3 regions of the Prochlorococcus sp. MIT 0604 genome follow, and region 3 is predicted to be linked to each of the others. Evidence: predicted binding sites of a transcription regulator. Region 3 holds the regulator's gene; each other region holds the start of a gene.

Region 1 (3,219 bases), 740 kb from region 3:
GAACCAACAACAAATGCCCCAAGAAAACCTGCAAATATAGCAGTAGTATTGTTACTCCTTACTGAGGTAGATACGTTATTAGACATAATAGTTATGTGACTAAATTTCATTTTTGACCGAAGTCCCCGTTCCTTGGCTTCAATCTTAATGCGGCTCGCAAAACGAGATGAACGTTTTTGTAGTCTACGCTACATATTAACTATAAGTACAATTTAATTTATAAGTTGTTCATTACTATACAAAAACTTATTAAAAAATAAGAAACTTAATTTTAAAGTGAAGAAAATATATTTGAATTTTTTTGAGTAAAAAATGATTGATTATTTTCATAATTGTTAGCAGAATAACTTCCGGAAACAACAGTTCCGTGAGTTACCCCAAAAATAAAACCAAGTAAGATCGCTAAACGCATCCAAGAGTATAAATTTGAAACTAATTTCCCTCGAATTTAGAATATATGATGTTGTTATTTATACTAAATAATTTTTTATCCCCCAAGATATGACATTGATGGATGAATTTTTTGATTTTTGTCAGTTGTTTTTTCTAATTTTTTAAATCTATCTTCACTATAGTTATCTTCTCTCGCTTCCCAAATGCTCTTGATTTTATTTTCCAGTTCATGGAGATTAATTGGTAGAGATAACCATGGGTTTAGATTTATACCTTCACTAGAAAAAAGACACGTGTAAGCATAACCATCGCTAGTTATCCTCAACCTATTACAATCTGAACAAAAAGGATTACTTACTGAAGAGATTGTACTTATAAAACTTTTTGAATCACTGATGTACCATCTATTGGCTGTTTGCCCTTCCTTTCTTCCGTAGTCTTTTAATCGATATTTCTTCTTTAATAAACTAATAATTTTTTCAGAGAAAAAAACATCTGATGGCTTCCAATTATTAGATGTGCCTACGTCCATATATTCAATAAAGCGAATTTCTATAGACCTTTTTTTTGCAAAATCAACTAATTCAAAAATTTGATTATCATTTATCTCTTTTTTAATGACTGCATTTATTTTTAATTTCCCCTCCTTTGGATTAAATCCAGCATTAATTGCATGATCTATTCCTTCAAGGACAGTAAATAATTTTTCTTTACCAATAATTTTATTTTCCTCTCCAATCATGTTTGAAAAAATATCAGGATCAATTGCGTCTAAACTTACTGTTATACGGTCTAACCCATTTTTAAAAAGCTCAATAGCTTTTTTCTCAGAGAGCAAATATCCATTTGTAGTTAAAGAAATATCCTGTAAATTTGCTATTGGATTTGATTCTTCTAACCTTTGCAATTTAATTTCATGAAGAAGTTCATCTAATTGAGAACTTAATAAAGGTTCACCTCCAGTAATTCTTAAAGAATTTACCCCTAATCGACAACTGACCAAAATTAATTTTTTAAATTGTTCAATATTTAATACATCTAAACTATAATTTTCTGGCTTACAGTAAATGCATGAAAAATTGCAATTTTGTTTAAGAGATAACCTTAAAACTTTTAACTTTCTTTTTCTATTATCCTCCAATTGCTTAAGTCCCATTATTCATATTTAAAAATTCTCTCTTCGAATTTATATTAATTAAATCTCCATTGTTTGCATAGAAATATTTATGGGGAATTTGATCAACCCATCCAAGAAAGTTTTTCTTTCCAGAGGATAACTTTTTTTTTAATTTAAAATGATTTTCTTCATTGAGGGGATAAATACCGAATAATGGTTGTACAAAAATTCCATCATGGGATACTACCGCAGAATTTTGATTTTTTTCCCATGATTTAATAAGTGAATAAATTAATTTTGTATTCAAATTAGGCATATCGATTGGGATAATCAGGATATTTTTAGTGTTTTTTTTAAAAGATGAAAAAATTTGTTCTATACAAGTTAAAGGGCCATCAAAGGGTTTGGCATCTGAAATAAACCCAACATTATTTCTTTTATCAACTTCTTTTGAATGAGAAGTATGATTTGTTATTACAAAAGTTTCCAAATTAAGAGTATTTAATATTTTTATTTTATGAGTAAGCCAATTTCCGCCTTCATGATGTTTAATTAGTGCTTTATCAAACCCCATTCTTGAACTCTTGCCACCAGCCAAGATGAATGCCTTAAATTTTTTATGTTTTATTTCCATAACTTAGGTAATATTTTCCCACGAGTATTTTATGTATCGAATAATACCAATAATAAGATTGCTAATTATTCCCAATTTTGAATTTTTCTTAGTACTGACAATATAATTTTAGCCTTTTAAAAAATTTGAATTTATTTCCCCTCAAATTTCGTATTAAATAATACAAATGAATGCATTGATCGAAATATAAATTGCTTAAAAATTAATCTTTAAAAATTTTCATGTTAAGTGATGTTTGGTCTTTGAATGGCAGATATAGAACTCTTCACCTCACCTGGTTTGCCTTTTTCCTTACTTTTGTTGTTTGGTTTAACCTCGCACCTCTTGCAACTACTGTTAAAGCCGATTTAGGTTTATCTGTCGCTCAAATTAGGACAGTAGCAATATGTAATGTTGCTTTAACTATTCCTGGCAGAGTTTTGATTGGAATGTTATTGGATAAATTTGGTCCAAGAAAAACTTACTCAACAATCTTGATATTTTCTGTAGTCCCATGTTTATTATTTGCTAGTGCGCAAGACTTCAATCAACTTGTAATTGCGAGATTGCTTTTATCAATAGTAGGAGCAGGTTTTGTTATCGGAATAAGAATGGTATCTGAATGGTTCCCTCCCAAAGAAATTGGATTAGCTGAGGGAATATATGGAGGATGGGGAAATTTTGGATCTGCTTTTTCTGCGCTTTCTCTTGTTGCCGTAGCTGGATTCTTGTCTTTTTCAGGAGGTTTTGAGTTTCCAACTGGAGCCGTACTGAATTGGAGAGGAGCTATTGTTCTTACAGGAATTATTTCTTTTGTTTATGGAATTATTTATTTCTTTAGTGTGACTGACACACCTCCAGGAAAACCCTACCAAAGGCCTGCAAAAACAGCTGGTTTAGAAGTAACGAGTATAAGAGATTTCTGGGGTTTAATTGGAATGAATGTTCCATTCGCAGCAATTCTTTCAGTACTATGTTGGAGACTTCAGAAGGTAGGTTTTCTAACTTCTTCTACTTATCCAATAGCTTTGCTTGCAGTATTGGCTTGGTTTGTTTTTCAGACTTGGGGAATTGTAAGGACAAATATTGAATTGTT
Region 2 (3,219 bases), 750 kb from region 3:
ATATATTTTTAGGTTTTTAACTTTGCATTAAATTTGTTGATTAAAATTTCTTTGATTAAATTATAAATTTCATGTTTACTAACTTTTTTAAATTCGGTTTCACCTAAAGTTTGCAGGTGATCTTGTCTTCCTCCAATACTGACATTATATCCATCCTCAGTTCCACCTCCCTCTTTTTTTACCTTTGTGCCGGTCATGCCAATACCACCCATATGAGCTTGTCCACAATTATTTGGACATCCTGTCCAATGGATTTTAACCTCCTCTGATAATTCAAGTTCTCGATCTAATTTTTCAGAAATATTTCTTGCTATATCTTTGGTATTTGCAAGAGCAAAACTACAATAACTACTCCCTGTGCATGAAACAGTACTCGCTGAAAAATGGGATGGATTTAATTTGAATTTTTTAATAATTTCTTCATTAGCAAATTCTTCTAAAATGTTATCTTTCAGGCCAACAATAATTAGATTTTGATCTTCGGTTAGTCTTACTTCACTTTGTCCATATTTTTCACTTAATCTTGCAATTTCTTGTATATCTTCTACACATAATCTTCCTACAGGAATATGTAATCCAGCAAAGTAAAGATTGTTTTGTTTTTGTTTATTAATCCCAAATAAACTTCTTTGTTTTTCGTTGAAAATTGAGCCTGGATCGTTCGACAAAGTTCCAAATTTTTCTTCTACAAGTTTTCTAAATTTTTCAATACCTATAGAGTTTAAATAATATCTGAATCTTCCTTTATTTCTGAGAAATCTATCTCCATTATCTCGCCAAAGGGAAGTAATAATTCCAGTTATTTTACATATATCTTTTTCTTCTACCCAGACATCTAGAGGTATAGCATAAGCATTTAAAGTTGCTGATAAAATTCCTCCTACCCAGACACCAAAGCCTAATATTCCATTTTTAAAAACAGGATGAAAGATAAGATCATTATGTAGAAGAAAATTATCTTTTGCTCCGGCAACTGCAGTATTCCACTTCCTGGGTAAATTGGAGAATTCGGGGTTGCCATTACCAGAATTTGTTAAGTAATCTTCTAATTCAGAAGTATATTTTCTTGTATCAATAATTTCTTCAGGATCAATTCCCGCTAGTGGATTGCCAGTTACATTTCTTGGATTATCCATTCCAGACTGAACGGATGTAATATCAACCTCTCTAAGTCTTTTAATAATATCTGGTAGATCATTTATCAAAACTCCCCTTAATTGAATATTTTGCCTAGTTGTTATATCTGCAGAACCGTCTTCTCCGTATCTAGCAACTATTGAAGCGATTACTCTCAACTGATTAGAGTTTAAAATTCCATTGGGAACTCTAAGCCTCATCATAAATCTTCCAGGAGTTTTTGGTCTCCAAAAAAGGCCATACCACTTTAAGCGCATTTGCAAATCTACTTCATCCATCTCTTCCCACCCTTTAAGAGCATAATCATCTAATTCTTCAAAAATTTTCAGACCATCTTTTTCCGCCTTTTGCTTTTCAATCTTATTTAATTTTTTATCATTTAAATAATATTGCATATTTATTTTTTAATCAGATTATTTTCCCTAGATTTGGGGGGATAAAATGTATCCTATTATACGAATTTCTATAAATATTTTTTATTTTTAAAAATCTATTTCTTTCATAAACAATTTAGTTCATTTACTCTAATAATTGTAATGTTCTAGAATTAATTTTTAACTTTTCCCACCTTGTTTTCTGATTTCCTGATAACAGAATCAAAAGCGTTCTCTAAATCTTTTGTATTAAATCTTGAATAACTTTTTAAATGAGTTTCAAGATCATGTCCCATTGCATCTGCTATTTGTTTTGGTGATCTATAAGTGCCATTTTTATTGATCCTATTATGAGCAACATAGGCGTATCTATGCCGGAAAGAATAAGGTGTGCATTCTTGCCCCTCAACTTCAGCTTCCTTGCAAATTGACAACCAAACATTCTTAGGACTTCTATCTCTTAACTGTTTGCCTAACCTATCTGCGCCTTGTCCTTTGGATATTTGAGGAAGAAGTTCTCCAGCAGCAAACCTTTGCTGCAAAGTAAGGCACCATTCAAAAGGATTTCCATCTATATCCAAAACAAATAAAGGAAATAATCTTCTTCCATTTATCTTTGAATTCGATTTCTTATAAGTAGTCCAAAGTTCTGTTTTATTATTTTTTAGAACTAAATATCTAAGTTCCTCAGGCCTCAATCCATATACGGCACAAAGCTGAGTTGCAAATTGCCATTTTGCTGCATGCTCATTATCTGCAAACGCATCAACCAATCTTCCAATTTGGGAATCTGTTAATGGATAACCTACTCTCTTTTCTGTAGTTACTTCTTCTTCAGCTTTATTAAAAACTGGTGGTCTCCAATATGATGGAAAATCTTCTCTTTCTACGCACCAATTTAAGAATCTATTAAAAGCTAATCTCATATGTCTTCGCATGGTTGTGCCTTTAGCCCAACCTCTTTTTTCTAAATTTTTACCATGTTGATATTCATTACTGACTTTATCCCATAATCTTTTCCCATTTTGAGGTCTTGCTTTTGATCTCTTTACGTAAAAGAGAATTGCTGTAATTACAGGAAGGTGCTTCCTTTTCCATGTATTTTCTTGGATGGTATGTTTATTAGAGTTTCTGTAATTTTCGAGAGCCGTATCCCAGTTCAGCTCGAATTTAGATGATGATTTCTGTGAAATATCAAAAGCAGCTTTTAAAGAAATATTGGATTTATAGTTTTCATAAGTATCAGCAGCATTTTGTATGAGCTTAAGAGCCTCAACCCATTGATCTTCTTGCCATTTGTATGGAAGGTTTATTGATAAAAATCCTGATGCTTTTTTCCCATATAAAACACGAATATTTCCTCTATCAGGTTGAACAGTCCATCCAGTTCCAACAGAGACTTTAATTGCTCTTCTAAATACTTTTATCCAAGAGTTAGTTTCTACCACAAAGCGTCCGAGTGCTCCTCTTTTATTCTACGCAAATCCGTAGAAATATAACCTTACTTAGGCAAAAGTGTGCAGTCTCGTGCAGTCTTATGCAGTACATGATTGAAGTTATAGCTGAGATAACAGAGTCTCACTAATTGCGTGTTAGTGCTTTGGGAGCACTAGGTCGCAGGTTCGAATCCTGTCGCCCCGACCATTTAAAAACCAAGTCATACAAGAGAGTTTCCCAGACTCTCTTTTTTATTGCCAACTATAAGAAA
Region 3 (3,219 bases):
AAACCATAGGAGTGAGCAGGGAGAATAAAGAAGTCTCCATCATTATCATGGTGAAGTTCAGTTTTTTCTAAATTATTAGGATTAAACTTTTTGGGATTCATAACGGTACCAGGGACATGTCTGAAAATTAGGAATTCTTTTGATGAAAGTCTTAAATCATAGCCATAAGATGAGCATCCGTAACTCAAAACTGGCTTTTGTTTATTATCAGGCTCAAGATGCCTCACTAAATTTGACTGAAAGGGCTTTATCATTCCTTCCGAGGCCTGTTGATTTATCCAGAGATCATTTTTTAGCATTGTTTTATGAGCGAAGTTCGGTAATTTGGTTGGCCATTAATAATAGATCTTTAGGAATATCTGTACCAGTAAGAATTACATCTCCTGATATAAATCGGTTTTCAAGTGTTGAAATCAAATCATCTTTATCGATAATTTTCATCTCAATAGCTAAAAAAATTTCATCAAGTATGATTTGGTCGTTCTCGTCAGATTGTAGTTCTTTTTTACAAAAGTTCCATAATTCAACAGTAGATTCATGAATAGATTTTTTTAAATTATTATTATTTTCAATTTCTTCTGAATTATATTGATCAAATGAATGTGATGATCTTATCCAGGTTAAGTTACCGCAAAGCTTTACTGCATTATCAACTCCTTGTTTTACGCCTCCCTTCATAAATTGTATTAAGAGCACTTTTCTACCAAGAGCAGCATTTCTTAGAGAATCTCTAATAATAGATGGGTAGCTTCCTCGATATGAAGAATGATAGATTTGAATTTGCCCGTTTTGTGTAAATCTTTTTACGTTAACTTTGTTAGCAGTATTTATGTTTACAACATCAAGATTATTTCTGGAACAAATATGGGATGAACTATTTACCATTATTAAATTCTTTCTACATGCAGTATAATTAGAATCTACCGACACTGCATATAGTGTAATTTTACTTAAAAAAGTCTTAATCAAGTGGAAACTGGCAGAAAAAGCCTTATTTGTAAATTAATAAGAATTGAAAATTGTTACTGTTGATACAAGATATTTTAGGACGTCTCCTTAAATTTTTTAATAGTTAAGATATTTATGATACCTGCTTCACGAGGATTCAACCGCTTTAGTTCGCAACATTCCGGACAAAGTAAAATTAACTCTATTGGAGAACGTTTTCCAATCAATAGAACTTTAATGGAAGTTATTAAAGGTCTTGATGGTGCAAGCACAGAAATGGTTGAGAGATCTAAAACTATATTTTTCCCTGGGGATCCTGCAGAAAGGGTTTATCTTATAAGAAGAGGAGCAGTAAGATTATCAAGGGTTTATGAGTCAGGTGAAGAAATAACAGTTGCTCTTTTAAGAGAGAATAGTCTCTTTGGTGTTTTATCTCTTCTAACAGGACATAGATCTGATCGTTTTTACCATGCTATAGCATTTACAAGGGTTGAGATGATAACAGCACCTGCCAATTCTGTTTTAAGAGCTATAGAGGAAGATGCATCAGTAGGACTATTACTTTTGCAAGGGCTTTCAAGTAGGATCCTGCAAACTGAAACCATGATAGAAACTCTTACACACAGGGATATGTCTTCTCGTTTAGTAAGTTTCTTAATGGTTCTTTGTAGAGACTTTGGAGTTGCAGGTGAAAAAGGTATCACAATAGATCTAAGGCTTTCACATCAAGCAATTGCTGAAGCTATTGGTTCTACAAGAGTAACCATTACAAGATTATTGGGAGATTTAAAGGATTCAGGGCTTCTTAATATTGAAAGAAAAAAGATCACAGTGTTCGATCCAATTGCTCTTGCAAAAAGATTTAATTGATTCATCATAAATTATGATGTATTGAGGGTATGCAAACGTGTGGCTTGGATTTTAATTGTTTTTTTAATATTCCTGGGAGGATTAATTGCACCATTTGGGGATATTCTTGGAACAAAGATTGGTAAAGCAAGATTTAGTATCTTAAAATTAAGACCGAAAAAAACAGCAACTATAATAACAATAATTACTGGTGGTTTTATTAGTTCAATATCAATAGGATTGTTGATTTTAGTAAGTGAAGAATTCAGACAAAGGCTTTTTGTTGATATTCCTTTTTTGCAAAAAACTTTAGATGAAAGTAAAAAGGCTTTAATCCCTTTACAGGAAGAACGAAAGGAACTTGAAGGTAAAATTATGCAAAAAGAAAAGGAGTTAAATCAATTAAAAAATAATATTAAAGAATTTAGGAGAGGAAATATTGTTATTAAAAGGGGGCAAACTTTATTTATTGCTGAGATCAATTCCAGCTCAAATATAAAACTAGACTTAACAAAAATCTTTAATGAAGCTGATAAATTTGTCAGGAAAATTGTTATCCCAATTAATAAAGAAGCAAAAAATATTCTTTTATGGAGACCTAATGATATTTCAAGAATTGAGAAAATAGCAGCTAGAGGTGGTAATAAGATTTTATTAATCAAATCAGCCACAAATGTTTTAAAAGGGGATAATTATGTTTTTGTATCTCCTGATTTATTAGAGAATAAATTTATAGTCAAAAAAGGGGATGTTATTACAAGTTCAATTCTTAAAGAAACTGATTTAAATCTTAAATCAATAAATACTAAAATTAAAGCATTGCTTAGAGAAACAAGGGATGAAATTAAGTCAAAAGGATCACAAGTTAGTGAAATTAATACAAATGGAAATTTTGTAAAAAAAATTAGAGACTTTCTTCAAGAAAATCAAAATATTAAATTTAAGTTAGAAGTAGTATCTTTAAGAGATAGTAAAACTTTAGAACCCATAGTCGTTGAAATAAATATTTTAAAAATTGCATCTTAAATGCCTAGAGTAATAACTATAGATCCTGGAAAAAGTAAATGCGGCTTAGTCTTAGCTGAAATTAGTGAAAAAAAAGTTTATCAAGCCATCATTGTTAAAAGTGAATTAATTGAGAATTATGTCAGCAATTTAATTGCCGCTGAGGATATATCACAAATTATTATTGGCAATGGTACAACCAGTAAAGCAATCAAAGAAAAGCTGTATTTTTTTAAAAAAGAAATAATAACTTTTGAGGAAAAAAATACTACTTACAGGGCTAAAGCAAGATATTTCGAACTTTTTCCAATTAGTGGTCTGAAGTTTTTAATGCCTCGAGAGGTTTTTATTTTTAATAAAAATCTTGATGCCATATCAGCTTTAATAATTTTAGAAGACTATTGCAAAATGAAGTTT

What was found. The regulator NtcA, encoded in region 3, controls nitrogen genes in cyanobacteria. The targets are predictions, from matches to a motif close to GTANCNNNNGNTAC.
Region 1: the regulator NtcA is predicted to act here: its motif matches at 2,178-2,191, upstream of EW14_RS07240 (molybdenum cofactor guanylyltransferase).
Region 2: the regulator NtcA is predicted to act here: its motif matches at 1,581-1,594, upstream of EW14_RS07190 (ferredoxin--nitrite reductase).

What each region holds. Positions count from the first base shown of each region.
Region 1 is NZ_CP007753.1:1,300,437-1,303,655, reverse strand. Features, by position in the region: gene EW14_RS09890 (hypothetical protein) at 1-86, opposite strand, end outside; gene EW14_RS10115 (hypothetical protein) at 272-412, opposite strand; gene EW14_RS07245 (GTP 3',8-cyclase MoaA) at 488-1,549, opposite strand; gene EW14_RS07240 (molybdenum cofactor guanylyltransferase) at 1,539-2,144, opposite strand; gene EW14_RS07235 (NarK family nitrate/nitrite MFS transporter) at 2,366-3,219, shown strand, end outside.
Region 2 is NZ_CP007753.1:1,290,077-1,293,295, reverse strand. Features, by position in the region: gene EW14_RS07190 (ferredoxin--nitrite reductase) at 9-1,532, opposite strand; gene EW14_RS07185 (hypothetical protein) at 1,685-2,959, opposite strand.
Region 3 is NZ_CP007753.1:264,301-267,519, forward strand. Features, by position in the region: gene dcd (dCTP deaminase) at 1-299, opposite strand, end outside; gene EW14_RS01390 (cob(I)yrinic acid a,c-diamide adenosyltransferase) at 304-885, opposite strand; gene ntcA (global nitrogen regulator NtcA) at 1,084-1,818, shown strand; gene EW14_RS01400 (DUF3084 domain-containing protein) at 1,858-2,823, shown strand; gene EW14_RS01405 (hypothetical protein) at 2,824-3,219, shown strand, end outside.